4 regions of the Paenibacillus sp. FSL H8-0175 genome follow, and region 1 is predicted to be linked to each of the others. Evidence: riboswitches for the same ligand, from Rfam matches in the RefSeq annotation. Region 1 holds a riboswitch; each other region holds the start of a gene.
What was found. Region 1 has a riboswitch for cobalamin ahead of metE (5-methyltetrahydropteroyltriglutamate--homocysteine S-methyltransferase). Riboswitches for the same ligand answer to the same signal wherever they lie in the genome.
Positions count from the first base shown of each region.

Region 2: it holds a riboswitch for cobalamin, as region 1 does, so the genes downstream of both, MHH46_RS04740 (DUF4430 domain-containing protein) here and metE (5-methyltetrahydropteroyltriglutamate--homocysteine S-methyltransferase) in region 1, are expected to answer to the same signal.
Region 3: it holds a riboswitch for cobalamin, as region 1 does, so the genes downstream of both, MHH46_RS04065 (S-layer homology domain-containing protein) here and metE (5-methyltetrahydropteroyltriglutamate--homocysteine S-methyltransferase) in region 1, are expected to answer to the same signal.
Region 4: it holds a riboswitch for cobalamin, as region 1 does, so the genes downstream of both, MHH46_RS02500 (anaerobic ribonucleoside triphosphate reductase) here and metE (5-methyltetrahydropteroyltriglutamate--homocysteine S-methyltransferase) in region 1, are expected to answer to the same signal.

Region 1 covers NZ_CP150299.1:5,075,004-5,078,770, forward strand. The annotation lists gene metE (5-methyltetrahydropteroyltriglutamate--homocysteine S-methyltransferase) at 1-2,198, opposite strand, end outside; cobalamin riboswitch at 2,353-2,559, opposite strand; gene MHH46_RS22710 (undecaprenyl-diphosphate phosphatase) at 2,659-3,519, opposite strand; gene MHH46_RS22715 (DedA family protein) at 3,570-3,767, opposite strand, start outside.
Region 2 covers NZ_CP150299.1:1,101,094-1,104,860, reverse strand. The annotation lists gene MHH46_RS04740 (DUF4430 domain-containing protein) at 1-1,231, opposite strand, end outside; cobalamin riboswitch at 1,401-1,604, opposite strand; gene MHH46_RS04735 (hypothetical protein) at 1,732-3,767, opposite strand, start outside.
Region 3 covers NZ_CP150299.1:929,550-933,316, forward strand. The annotation lists gene MHH46_RS04060 (cellulase family glycosylhydrolase) at 1-988, opposite strand, end outside; cobalamin riboswitch at 1,330-1,531, shown strand; gene MHH46_RS04065 (S-layer homology domain-containing protein) at 1,694-3,767, shown strand, end outside.
Region 4 covers NZ_CP150299.1:568,504-572,270, reverse strand. The annotation lists gene MHH46_RS02515 (hypothetical protein) at 186-353, opposite strand; tRNA gene MHH46_RS02510 (tRNA-Thr) at 587-658, opposite strand; gene MHH46_RS02505 (MTH1187 family thiamine-binding protein) at 752-1,060, opposite strand; cobalamin riboswitch at 1,439-1,674, shown strand; gene MHH46_RS02500 (anaerobic ribonucleoside triphosphate reductase) at 1,916-3,767, shown strand, end outside.

The sequences.
Region 1 (3,767 bases):
CAATCCGGATTAATCCAGAACTGTTCAGGGTCCAGCACCCGCAGCGCACGATCGATATTCGCCGTCATTTCTTCTACAGCCGGAACCCGCGGGCTATGGATGTCATACACTCCAAGACCGATTCCTTTATCATAGGCCTGCTCCTCAAAGCTGATAATCAGCTCCCCATGGCTACGTGAAGTCTCAATGGAGATTACATCAGCATCCATAGCCGATATGGAATCGATCATGTCATTGAATTCGCTATAGCACATATGCGTATGAATTTGTGTCGTAGCCTTCACATGGTTCGTAGCAACGCGGAACGACTTCACTGCCCAGTTCAGGTAATGCTCACGGTCTTCTGCCTTAAGCGGAAGTCCTTCACGTATAGCCGGCTCATCCACTTGAATCATTTCGATGCCTGCATCTTCTAGCGCTTTTACTTCATGGCGAAGGGCAAGAGCAATTTGATTGGCTACCTCTTCCCGGCTGAGATCATCACGTACAAATGACCAATTGAGGATAGTTACAGGACCCGTCAACATTCCTTTAACCGGAAGCTTCGTCAACGATTGTGCATAGACACTTTCTTTAACAGTCATAGGCTGTATAAATGCAACATCCGCGTAGATCACCGGTGGCTTAACGCAACGGGAACCGTAGGATTGAACCCAGCCATTACTAGTAAACAAGTATCCGTCCAGCTTTTCTCCGAAAAACTCCACCATATCTGTACGCTCGAACTCACCGTGGACCAGAACATCCAGACCTAGCTTTTCTTGGAAGGTAATTGCATCCGCGATCTGCTCACGAACAAATCCATCATAACGCTCCTGATTCCAGACCCCTTTACGCCATTTCAATCTCGCCTGACGCACTTCTACTGTCTGCGGGAAGCTACCAATTGTAGTGGTTGGCAGAAGTGGAAGCTGCCATTTCTCTTGCTGCACCTTTAAGCGTTCAGCAAAAGGCAAACTGCGTTGGTCAGGCAAAGCTGCAAGTGCAAGCACTTGCTCCGCCACATCCTTACGGCCACGCTCAGGTAGTGCGCGGAATGCTGCAATAGCTTCACGACTAGCGGCCAGCGCTGCTTTAGCAGCTTCTCCTTTATCTGCGAGGGCTGCTCCGAGCAAACTAAGCTCTGCAAGCTTCTCATCGGCAAAAGCTAACGCATTCTTAACTGTCGCCTTCAGCTTCAACTCACCTTGAACGGTGACTGGGACATGCAGCAGACTGCAAGAAGGCTGAAGAATAAGACGATCAAGCGGCACATGAACGCTGAGCTTTTCTACCAGTTGCAGCTTAGCGTCTAAATCGGAACGCCAGATGTTCCGTCCATCAATAATTCCGGCACCCAGCCATTTGTCCTTCGGCCAGCCAAGACGTTCGATAGAAGCCAGATTCGCTCCACCATCGTGCACAAAGTCAAGACCCAAGCCTTGAACAGGCAACTCTAGCAGTGCCTCCAACGGTTCAGCAGCTTCGAAATACGTCTGTAAAATAATATTCAAGCCCGGCACGGAGCCGGCAATTTCTGTGTATATCGAGTTAAGCAGTGTTAATTCTTCTTTACTTATGCCTGTAACAATCGCTGGCTCATCGATTTGTACCCAGCTTACCCCTTCTTGCTTCAGTTCCTGTAGCAGTTGAACATAGACTGGAACAAAACGTGCAGCAATCTTGGCGATATCTGCCGCTGCGTAACCTTTGGACAGCTTAAGGAAGGTATACAGACCTAAAAGTACCGGTTTACCTTCAATCCCTGCCTGCGATTTAGCAAAACGATAAGCCGCTAGAGGTTTATTTTCAGTCAGGCGTGGTGTTTGTGTGCCGATCTCTGGAACGATATAGTGATAGTTCGTATTGAACCATTTGGTCATCTCACAGGCAGTAGCCTCAGCATTACCACGGGCCATTGCAAAATAAAGATCAAGCCCGATGTCGCCGCCATCATACGTGTACCGTGGAGGTACAATTCCAAACATAACAGCCGTATCCAACACATGGTCATAAAAAGTAAAATCATTTACCGGAATAAGCTCAATTCCTGCCTCTTGCTGGGTCTTCAAATGCTGCAGCTGAATTGCTGCCATTTCGGAGCGGAATTGCTCCTCATTTATTTTCCCCTGCCAGTAGGCTTCCAGTGTCTTTTTCCACTCGCGGTTCTTTCCGATTCTCGGATATCCAAGATTGCTTACTTTTACTTTATTCGTCATCTCGATACACTCCCTCTTCCATCTCTTATTTCAAACTCCAAAGCTACTTGCTTTCCTATAAAAAAGAGCGCCCTTCCCTAAAAAAGTCAAAGGGAAAGACGCCCATGATATACCCATGGTTAACGTCTAACACCTCCCTATCTTCCGTAGGTGAAGCAGTGCTGTTGAAACAGGCAGGTCTCCTGGCTAGCGGCGTCAACATCTTGAGCAGTCTTCCCAGCAGTAGTAAATTGCCAGTGACCTCTGTTGCTCGAGATTCTTCCGTTACAGTGGCGGGACCGCATCGGCTTCGAACCGAATTTCCCTATTAAGTCTACCGAATTACTATTTTCCGGTCAGCACCTGTCTCCGATATCATTCATCATTTGAGTGTCTTAATCTGATGTCATCATACGTGAAAGCCCCAGCAATCTGCAATAGATTACTGGGGCTTCTGTTATATCGATTCCTTATAACGGACTTAGAAAAATACGAAATATACTACAGCAGCAAGAATTATACGGTATATAGCAAACGGTAAGAGCTTGATACGATTGATCAGTTTTAAGAAGAAACGCATCGATAACAGCGCAAATAGGAAGGCACTAATAAAGCCTGCAATAAAAAACGGCAACGCGTCCATGGTGAAATATTGCCAGTTTTTCATCAGTGACAACAGACTGGCACCTGCCATGATGGGTACTGCCATAATAAACGTAAAATCAGCAGCGGCACGATGGCTCATCCCGAGGAGTACGCCACCAGAAATCGTCGAGCCCGAGCGTGAAAATCCAGGCCATAACGAAAAACACTGTACAAGACCTACACCAAGTGCCTGTTTGTATGTAATCTGATCTACACTCTCAGTTCTGATCTTCTTCGGCCCAAACAGATCGGCAATAATCATTAATATAGCCCCAATCACTAGACCAATTAACACTGTTGATGTAGAGAATAAATGCTCATCAATATAATCATTAAACAGAACACCTAACACACCTGCAGGCACTAACCCTACCAGAACCTGAGTCAGCTTGAGGTGCCCGCCCTGCTCCAACTTCGGTAGCTCCTCTGTTACAGGATCCAACTGCTTACGGCTGAAACGCTTTAAACCCAACAGATCAATGAACCGATTTCTAAAAATCACAACAACCGCTAATATTGAACCCAGTTGAATAACTACTTTGAAGGTATTTGCCGTATATTGTCCAAATAACTCCTGTGATTTCAGCCACATATCATCAACAATAATCATATGACCCGTGGAGGATACTGGAGCAAATTCGGTTAAACCTTCAACAAGCCCCAAAATAATGGCTTTAATAATCGTTAATAGCTCCATGTGTTTCCCTCCTTTTTAATAGTCATTTCTATTATCAGTCCACTACCCGCTTAGCCCTCAGTGTTCATTCTCCGGCTGCGTTTGCGGAAGTACAGAAACCCAAGGATAACTAATCCGCCAGCAATTAGTACATAGACTACATTGGAGTACACATCCATGTACATGGCAATGTCTTCCCAGGATTCGCCCAATGCCGCGCCAATAAGCACAAGCAGCAAATTCCATCCCAATGTGCCAATCGTTGTGAA
Region 2 (3,767 bases), 3.2 Mb from region 1:
ATTTTCCGTCACGTGATACAACATACATCCATCCGTCATAACCACCAAAGCTTCCAGCAGCAATACTTCCGATGCCAGTCACATAACTGCCCGAAGGATTTGTGATCGGCAAGTTCGTTTGAAGCGCCAGCTTCTCTAACGCTCCAAGTGCGTTGCCAGCATAGGCGTACCCTTGTGCCAACGTGGCCTGTGGTCCCTCAATCGTTACTGGAGCGTAGATGAGTGAGCTCTGAATGGAGGATTTGGAAAAATCGTATAGCTTACTGTTGCTTCCTTTATATAGCAAATTATAGGCAACCAGCGCCTGAAGCCCTTGCTCTGTCGCCAGAATATTACTGCTTCCACCACGGCTATGGGTGAAGCTACCATCAGCTAGACGATAGCTAAGCAGGTTCTCCATTAGATCCACTTTGTTTTTGGTGTATTCTAATCCACTAGGATCAACTCCGAAGGAGGTGAGTCCAAGGATTGCTTGTGCGCTACTTTCAGCACTGTCACCGTAACCCCCATGGCTATCTTGAGCTGTAGATAACCAAGCTACGGCTTGTAGCCCTGCTAAGTAGGCTTCGGGATTATTTTTATGTGCCGCCAGAGCCGTCAAGGTTATCGCTGTCATATCAGGCTCACTTGCACCTGAGGTTAGTGCAAAGCCCCCATCCGGATTCTGTTTGGAGAGAATCTCCGTAAGGAGCTTATCCGCCGTCCATTTCGCGTCACTTGGGATATTATATTTACCAGAATCCAGCGCAAGTAAAGCATATACCGGATTATTAAGCGTCTGTTCACTGAGCTTGCTATTATTATAGATTTTCTCAATCAGATTATAGCCAGGAGTCGTTCCGTTACCAGCAAAGCTAGTAGGATCTGCACCAATCGCTCTCACTGCGAGCACGATTCGAGCATAATCGGTTACATTGGTGAAATCGCCAGCTGCATCCTTTACTTTTTTCTCAAGCTCTGAAAGGTAACTAGCCGGCAGCTTGTACCCTGCTTGCGCTAATCCAATGGCTTGCCAATCCGATTGCACGCCACCTTTCAAGAGATATTCCGCAGCCGCATAAGTCGCATCCGCAACATTAATCCGCTCCGCGGCAGTTGCCTCCAGACCGGCGCCAGCGCCCGCTTCTGCAAATATTTGTCCCGCCGGAGCAAGAGATGTTCCTAGAATTGAAATGACCATGAATAAGGCCAGCCCAAGTGCTACAAACTTGGAAGACATGATTTTCTTCATTGTTTAACCTCTTTCTGTATAAGAATGGGTACTGCCGGGAATAAGACGCATAACATAAAGACCGCCCCTTTGGAGGGCGGTCAGGGAAGATTACAAATTGAGGCTGCGGCGCTTGCTTCCTGCCAACAGTCCATCTGTATATGTTCCACATTCTTACCCCACGAAGAATAGAAACGCTCACGAAAAAGGCAGGTCTCCTGGCTAATGCTTCATCGCTGTTCTTCACCTTCCCACCCTACCTTCGGGGCAGTGGCTTATAGAAGAAACGCTCCGCACATACAGTGGCGGGACCGCGCCGGACTCTTGCACCGGACTTCCCTTTTAAGCAGACGACTAGATTGATAGAGTCTGCACCTTTTCCAGTATGTAGTATCTTATTTTGACATCCATAATCATATCTATTAATACATAGCATGTCTATAGAAAAGCTTAGTATGGGCAGCAAAAAAATGAACAGCAATACGCCACCTTCCGGTAGTTATTGCTGTTCAGAAAGCTTGTTATTCGACTGTTCCATCCGGACTTGCAGTCGGGGAGGGTTCAGCACTTGAATCAGAAGCTGGTGGAATATTAGGATCGGGATCTACGATCAATGTAAATCTTCCGGCTTTGATCATACTTTTCTCTAGAATTGTCGCTCCAGACTCCAATGTAACCTCAACCTGATAGGAAGGTTGTTCACCTTCAGTCACAGCTGTTGCGGAAGGTAACCCAGTGCTGTTCTCAGTATCAGAGGAAGGCGTAGTGGACGGAGAAGCATCAGCTACAGCGTTAGTAGAGTCTGCACCTTCTGCTGTTCCTCCAGTAGTGCCAGCGGCATCTGACTCGTCAGCAGCGTTTCCCTCATCCGTCCCATCCGTTGACGGCACTGGACAAGTCCCATTTGTAGCAGCGACCTTAAAGCTTTTATCTATCTTTGTAGACGAAGACATTAAACTAACCTCAGTCGGTTTAAACTGCACACAGTCATCTGCACTTGCGAAGGTGAACACCAATATGCTGCTCCCCTTATCTCCTTCGACGCTCTGATCCTTCAAGTATACTGAAGCCGGAGGCAGCATATTGCCTGCACTCTGAACAGGGGTCGGCTCAGGGCTTGTCCCCGGCAGAGCCGTCTTCGTATCATCCGGACGCAGCATACTGAATACGATAATTGCAATAATCACCAGAATACCCGTAATGGAGCCGGAGATTAAGAGTCGAAATCGGCTGCGGCTGATCCAGCGCGCCAGCGGGGAAGCCAGTTGGGAGCGGGCTTCATTGTACACATTTTGCAGAGCAGGCCGAGCTGCCGCGACATAGTTCTTTCGGAATTCCCGATTCTTGAACGCTTCACGATCACTGCTCAGGAAATACTTCAGAATCGCCTTACGGTAACCCGGTTGCAGCTTTTTATTCGAAACCGTAAATAAAGGATTGCCTTGCGACCAAGCAAAAAACCGATAGATGATTTCTTTGTCGGAACCGGCTTTACGCTTTAACAGCTCCAGAAGCGCATCGTAATCCAGCGGACCCCCTTCACGCTGAGTTGTATAGTAAAAGGCTAGCGGAAGCCGTTCAAAGGGTTCCAGGACACGCGCCTCTTTTAGCAAACGACGACCCAGTAGCTGCACATCGTCTAGTTCCTGCGGAGACAATCCTGTAAAAATCTCCTCATTCGGCTTCTCTTCACCAAACCAGCGGTAAGCGGCACGCAGCGCATTCTCTTTCTGCTTGCTAATCCTATCCAGTGGCGGCTGCCAATCGACAACATTACCATACCGTAAAAAAACTACCTCCAGAAGCTCCTCCTGCGTCATATCAGAAAGCGATAAGCGGTTCAGTAAGAATCTATCTGCTGAAGCAGCAAGATCCTGCATTAGGGAGAGTGCCTTAGGAGCAACTCCTGTTCCTTTGCGGCGATCTTTTTCTGCCTTATCTACAATTTCATGAATTTCCGCCACAGAAGCCACCGGATCATGCTCCAGCTGGAGCTTTTCTAGCAAATAATCCTTCACAGCATTTTGAGCAAAAGACTGCTCTAACGCCACTGGCAGGAACCGCCCCCAATGGAGCACAAAGCTCAGAATATCCGCAGATCTGGACGCCGCAGCTAGTCTTGATTCCATATAAGGCTCAAGTAGCTGCTTACGGAAATAAGTTTCAGACATCACGCGCTGGAAGTAAGCTGCACTTAACTCATCATTACTCTCAATGATCCCGTAAGCAGCACTCAAAATATCCTTGCGGCCCGCTTCCACACTATGAAGCATCCCATTGATGAAATAATCCACGATTCTGACCCTGTAATTGTGATCCTTAAGTACAAAATACTCTTTAAAGCATTCCATAATCGCCGGATCTGGCACATTTCTTTGCCGAATCAGATCAAATTCCCGGTCAAACCGTTCTAAGAAAATATCATTCAAGCGGATTCTAGAATGAATTGCACCGTCTGGTTTAAGGTAAGAAAGCAAACCACTTAGCACCGCACTCTTGTTTTCCGTATATAAATGCTCGTTCCCTTGCTCAATCTCATAAAATATAGCCAGCTCAT
Region 3 (3,767 bases), 3.0 Mb from region 1:
ACTCGAAGAATTTAAGCTTCTCGCCCTGTTCAATCACACCCGTGTCTTTATCGAAACCTAATAAACCAAATTCGCCGACGATGACAGGGATGCCTTTAGCTACAAATGTATTGTAAACGTTATCAAAAGTTTGAGTGATATCATTTTTTGTATCTTTTTCAAATGTGGTGTAGCCGGCAATGTTCACACTAAACGGCCAGAAGCCATAGAAGTGAACGGTCGCAATAATATTTGGATCGTTCAGAGCCGTAATCGTCTTATAGAGATGATCCATTCTTGTTTGCGTAGGTGAAGACTCTAATGAAGGTAATACAAGTGGGCGGAGGTCGTTTTTCCCACCGGATTTCCGCACGATTTGATAGAAAGAGTTATTAAGTTCAGTAAGCATTTGCTCCATTTTTGCTTCGTCTGTGCTTCCACCATCGGTGAATCGAGGTTCATTTATGCTCTCGAACATCAGCTTATCGGATTTGTCCTTGAAGCGATCGGCAATTTGAGTCCAGGCTGCATTATAACGTGCCAGCGTTTCATCGTGTTTTTCTTCCATATGGCTTACCCATAGCCAGGAATCATGGTGGACATTAATCATGACATAAAGCTTGGCGTCCAGTGCCCAGCCGACAACTTCTTCCACACGGTCGAGGTAGGCCTTTTCTAGGGTATAGTCTGGTGCCGCACCCATGTGAGTATCCCAGGTCACAGGAATCCGAATGCTTTTATAGCCTTGAGCGGCGATCTTTTTAATAAGATCTTGGGTCACACGTGGATTGCCCCAGGAGGTTTCATCCTCACCTGTAGCATCTAAAGTATTGCCAAGGTTCCATCCGGGCTGCATTTCGTCTACATAGGATTGGATCTTACTCTTTGGCGCTGCCTTAGCTTGTTGCTCGTCCTTAGTTGCAGCTGCGGCCATGGATGAGAACAGAGAGAGCAGAAGAGCGGTGACAAGTGTCAATGATAAGAAGGATTTCTGGATTCGCGTAGTCATTGAATTCTCCTTTGTGAGATAAATTTAGGATGCTTGGACCTGGCTTTGACGCTGTACTTGGTGGTTAAATGAACGCAAACACCTCCAGTTTTATTTTGTAAACGCTTTCTGAATATACCCTAACATAGAATACACTTAGCGAGTACCTTACTAATTTGTGGTAAATTCATATAAGAATTAGTGATTTAAATTAATTTGCCCCACAGTTGGATAAAGAAATTATTTGAATAACCCTACTCGTAGAAATTGGTTATTCAATAGGATTATCTCTAGCTGCCCGTTATACAAAAAAGAAATATAACATGACAAAAGCATATATATTAGTTATGATGAAGCATGAAAATTTAAAATTAGAAATAGGTGCCAACTATGAATGTTGCGGAAGTACAATCATAGATTGGTTAAATGGAAAGCGGGTGTGAATCCCGCGCGGTCCCGCCGCTGTGAAAGAGGAGTCCTTGCAAAATGCCACTGGGAAACTGGGAAGGCAGCAAGGGTGATGATACTTGAGCCAGAATATCTGCCTTTTTCTGTTACACCATCAAACTCTACGATCGATAGAGAGGTGCTTGAATAGTGTTTGCCAGCTATTATTGTGGTTCACTATCTTAACCTCTTGACGTTTATGTTGAGTGGTTTTTTTGTGGTTATGAGAAAGTTTATTCTGTTTTTTATCATAGGTATGAAGGGAAGGGTTATGGAAAAATGAAGAAAAATAAGTTTTTAGCGTGGTTACTTATTGTAGCTGTATTTATTACGACATTCTCTACAAGTGTAATCCCGGCTCAAGCAGATGGAGCAAGCTCTACCCTTAAAGGGTATGTATCTGTATCCGTAGAGAAATTCACCTTAGGCCAAGGGTATATTAAGGAACCTATTAAAGTTCCGATTTATGAAGGCGATAATGGCGCATCTTTAATAACACGTGCGCTAGGTGATGGGAATTATAGATATTTAGGAAATATAGATAGTGGTTTTTATTTATCAGAAGTTAAAGATAGTGGCAGAAGCGAAGTCAATATTCCACAATATATTTTAGATATGATTTCAGCCGATGGGAATACAGTCGGCACTAAAGCAGACCCAGATTGGTTAAGTCAGTTTGACTACACCTCCATGTCGGGTTGGATGTATGCAGTAAATAATGTGTTTCCTCCGTTTGGGATGACCGATTATAAGCCTCAAGACGGTGACATCATTCGAACTCAGTTCACCACTTATGGCTATGGTTCTGATCTTGGCGGCTGGGGGGAAATCCCAGTTCAACTTGCCAATAAGGATGCTTTAACTGCGGAAATCGCCGAGATTAATAGTGCCCCTAATAAAGAAACTATTTTGGACAGACCAGTAGTGCAATCGGCAGTTTATGAAGCCTATTCCGTGCTCGAAAACATGGCAAGCTCTCAAATAAGTGTAGATCATGCGCTTGTCGGTCTTAATAATGCATTAGACATTGAACCCCCTGTTATTACAGTAAGTGGCATACAAGATAAACAGGAAGTATCCAATAAAGAAATAAGCTTCAAAGTAGCTGTCACAGACAATGTATATAGTGACATTACTCCAGAAGTGAAGCTGAATGGAGTTACTTTATCACCCGCAAATGGGGAGTACAAAGCTACTCTGAATTCAGGCATTAATGCAATTGCTGTAACGGCTCTTGACGGAGCTGGAAACAAAACAAATGTAACTTATCAGGTTACTTACAAACTGGAAACTACAGTTGCCGTCAAACAACAGTTAGATAAAAACCTTGCTTATATTTTAAATACTGTAAAGAATCCAACGTTTGGAACAGGCAGCGGAGAATGGTCGATCCTTTCTCTGGCACGGGCGAACTATACAGTACCTAACGGTTATTATGATCTCTATTACAATAATGTAGCTACGAAAATAGCATCAATCATTAAAGAGGATGGAAAACTCGACGCCAATAAAAGCACAGAGAATTCCAGAGCGATTCTAGGACTTACCTCTATCGGAAAAGATATCACAAATGTTGCGGGATATGATCTGAGAAAAGCACTCGCTGATTATCAATATATCCAAAAGCAAGGCAATAATGGTCCGATTTTTGCTCTGATTGCGCTAGATAGCCATAACTATGAGATTCCTGTAGTTGATGGAGTTACAGAACAGACCACAAGAGAAAAACTAGTTCAGTATATTTTAGATAAAGAGGTTAAAAAAGGTACAGCAGAAGCTGGTGGCTGGGCATTAGGCGTAACCAAAGCCGATGTCGATATGACTGCGATGGCGATGCAAGCTCTTGCACCTTATTATGCAACCCGTGATGATGTAAAAGCTGCCGTGGATCGGGCCATCCAATGGCTGTCCGATAACCAAAACAATCAAGGCGGATTTACAAGCTGGGGAAGCACTAGCAGCGAGAGTATCTCGCAGGTAATTGTAGCCTTAACTGGTGTAGGCGTAGATCCGCACACTGACGCTAGATTTGTTAAAAGTGGAAATTCGCTTATTGATGCATTACTTAGCTTTGCTGCACCTGAGGGTGGATTTAAGCATATCCTCACAGGCAAAGTAGACAATATGGCAACGGACCAAGGTACGTATGCTCTTGTGTCCTATGATCGTCTGCTCAATCATAGCAACCGTCTCTTTGATATGAATGATGTGCAATTAGAACAACCTACTGCTGTTGTAGCCAAACAACAATTAAATAAAAGCCTTGCCTATATTCTAAACACTGTAAAGACCCCGTCGTTTGGAACAGGCAGCGGAGAATGGTCGATCCTTTCTCTGGCACGGGCGAACTATA
Region 4 (3,767 bases), 2.7 Mb from region 1:
AGCCAGTCTTGCTTATGAACTCAGTTCACTGACGAGCTCGTGAAATTCGAGCGAAAAGTATCTGTACTAAGACACCTTGTGGTGTCTTTTTTATTTTTATAGTAATTACCATCTAACCGATCTGCCCCCGCAAGAGAAAAGCAGCTTATGCTGCACCTCCGCCACATCCTTCATTCTGATTGCTGTCAGCTTGCGACACGCCTTCCATCTGCTCGACAGTGACCACTAGTCATACCGTTTTCATTACCGATTTCGCGCCATGTCTTATCTTCCTTGATACGTTTCTCCAGAAGAACAGGGAACAGCAGGGGCTGTCCATCATATTCGACTTCAGGAAAGATTAGGCCATTCATCAATAAATATCACTCTGGATACTTATTCACATGTTCTCCCCAATCTGCAGGAAGCGGTGCCCCGATGTATCGGAGATTCTATTCTAGGAACCCGAAAAGAAGTGGAGAAAATTGACGAGACACCCACTTTAATCGACTAAAGGTTAGAAGAATGTTAGAAGTTGATGCTTGTACAAAAAAAAGGCGCAGTTCCAAAAACCCGGGAACACGCGCCACTATCGACTTTGTAAGGATGCTGGTGAAGGGAATTGAACCCCCGGCCTACGCATTACGAGTGCGTTGCTCTACCCCTGAGCTACACCAGCTTAACGCTGTTTTTCTGTCAAACAAAAAATATTATACAACTTTCAGCCAGAAACGCAAGCCTATTTCTCCCTGTTTTCCGCCCTCCTAAACTGCTAATCCACCTGTAGCTTACGCTCCACAGACTCTAACTTTCCACGGCTAGTAGAGGGTTTATCGCGGCGGTCGTCTATTTTAAGTGAAGTAGAGACACGTTCTGCACCTGCGGCAAAAGGAGACTCATGCAAAGCTTCTACCGCGGCAAAAATGCGTTGCAGAGGCCCTTCGATGATCGTACCCATAGACGTAAGTTCATAAGTAATCCCTTCTACTGTCTTCAGCACCCGCTGCATATCCGCAACATAGCTGCTAAGACTGGTACTGCCTGTTCCAATTGGAATAACTGTAACTTCAGCGATAGGCATGAGAATACCTCCTCGAAATTTTATAGTAGCTGTCTCCTTCCATTGTAACAATTCCACCGCTCTGTCACAAACTAAGCAAGATTATCCTCCCTTATCTCTTCTATTTCTTCTGATTACTCCAAAATATGACTTTGGGCTAAGAGTATTTTCTCATGAGCAAATTCTAGGGTCATCTGCACTATATTTATGGACTCTTTGTGGCATCTTTTCGGACAATTTATGAATCATTTCGCATCTCCCTGTGGATCAATTGTGGATTACTTATAGACAGCCTGTGGATCATTTGTGGAGTACTTTTGAAGAACCCGCTCCCCGCGCGGGTTTTCTAAAAAACTGTTTACAAACACAACATCTTGGGTTATTTTTATCTAACGACAACAAAATATAGTGGAGACAGGCGCTTTGATCCTTAACCGGATTTAGAGCTTAATAGGGAAGCGCGGTGAGAATCCGCTGCGGTCCCGCCACTGTAACCGGATGGCCTTCTTAAGCTTCTGGGAAGCTTGAGAATCCACATCTCCCGGCAAATGCCACTGAGGGTTAGGAACACCCTTGGGAAGGCGCCGAGAGATCCCACGGAAGCCAGGAGACCTACCTGTTTCGACGACACCAACTATTGATGCCTGCGAGGAACAGGGATGGTGTCCGCATGCGGTCATCTACGTAGAGACCTCTGCAAATATCCGTGTGGATATTTACATAACGCATCGGGCATTTTCTGCCATCCTCGGGTAGGGGATGCTTTTTTTATGTAATCTGAACAAATATACGACTGCTTATAGCAGTCCAACTTCTTATGGATATATGGATTTGATGATAGATGTTTTTCTTTTATACTGAGAGGAGAGCTGTACAATGACGTTGTTGGAGAGACAATTTAATGGAGTAGAAAATGCACGGGAAGTTCTTTTAGAAGAGCTCATTGATTTAGGCCGGGATATTATCGACAGTCGGGATATGGACCTATTGCGCGAGAATGCCAATTTGAATGGAGAGAGTTTCTCCGGTAAAATGAGCAAGTTCGGCAGTGAATATTCAAAATGGTACGCCCGCAATTTTACGATGCCGCCACAGCTAGTGCAGGCTATTGATGACAATGTCGTCTATGTGCATGATCTGGATCAATACGCGATTGGAACGACGAACTGTATTTTCATCCCGTTTGATAAACTTCTCCGTGAAGGTTTCAATACCGGCAACGGCAGCGTTCGTCCTCCGAACTCAATAATGACAGCTATGTCTCTGGTAGCGATTATTTTCCAATCCCAGCAAAATGCTCAATATGGTGGTGTATCCGCCAATAAACTCGACTATGATCTGGCACCTTATGTAACCAAATCCTTCGCCAAGCTGTTCCGCAAGGGTCTGGATTATTTTGAAGAAGGACAAGCTGATGAATCTTTGGGCGAGATTACGATGAGCCGGACCGATCTGGCGGAGTTATATCCAAGGGCGTTCCGTTTTGCACTAAAGGAAACCGAAATCGAAACTCTGCAAGCGGCTGAAAGTATGGTACATAATCTGAATACCATGTCCAGCCGATCCGGTGGACAAATACCGTTTACCAGCATCAACTACGGTACTTGTACTTCACCAGAAGGTCAGCTTGTGATCAGTTCTCTGCTAACCGCAACTATGAACGGACTTGGCAGCGGAGAAACACCAGTGTTCCCGATTCAAATCTTCAAATGCAAGCAAGGAATCAATCAACAGCAAGGCGATCCTAACTATGAACTGTTCCTAAAAGCAGCTGAATGTTCTGCGCGCAGACTATATCCAAACTTCGCTAATCTGGACGCTCCGCTCAACTTGCAGTATTATGATTCAAGTGATCCTGATACGGAGTTCGCTACAATGGGCTGCCGAACCCGAGTGCTCGGTGACCGTTTTGGGCGTAATCATTGCTCTGGGAAGGGCAACCTTTCCTTTAATACACTAAATCTGGTTCGGCTAGGTCTGGCACACGGCACAGTAACAGGCAGACGTACCGTCGCAGACGAAGCTGGCTTCTATGAAGATCTAAATCATTATATGGATATTGCGCTGGAAGGACTTCTCCATCGCTTCCACATCCAAACCGCACAAAAAGCTAAAGCTTCCGATTTCATGATGCGAGAAGGCGTTTGGGAAGGCGGCGAACATCTTGCACCCGATGACACTGTAGGCGATCTGCTGAAGCATGGCAGTCTGTCTCTTGGCTTCATCGGTATGGCGGAATGTATGAAAGCTATGTACGGCAAACACCATGGCGAGGATATGGAAGTTCATGCCAAGGCGCTGGCTATCGTGCGTCATATGCGGGACTATTGCGATCGGAAAAGTGAGGAACTGGATCTTAACATCACCCTGTTCGCTACTCCAGCAGAAGGTTTGTCCGGTAAATTCACCAAAGTTGACCGCAAGGTACTGGGTTCCATTCCGGGCGTAACCGACCGTGAATATTATACGAACTCTTTTCACATCCCTGTATACTTCGATCTGGGTGCTGCTCAGAAGATCAGCTTGGAAGCTCCTTTCCATGAATACTGCAATGCCGGGGCTATTTCTTATGTCGAATTAAACGGCAATGCCCGCAACAACCCATCGGCTTTTATCAAAATCATTAAATATGCGCTCGAACAACAGGTCAGTTATTTCAGCATTAACCATCCGATTGACCGCTGCTCCAGCTGTGGATACGAAGGCGTAATTGGGACAAACTGTCCTT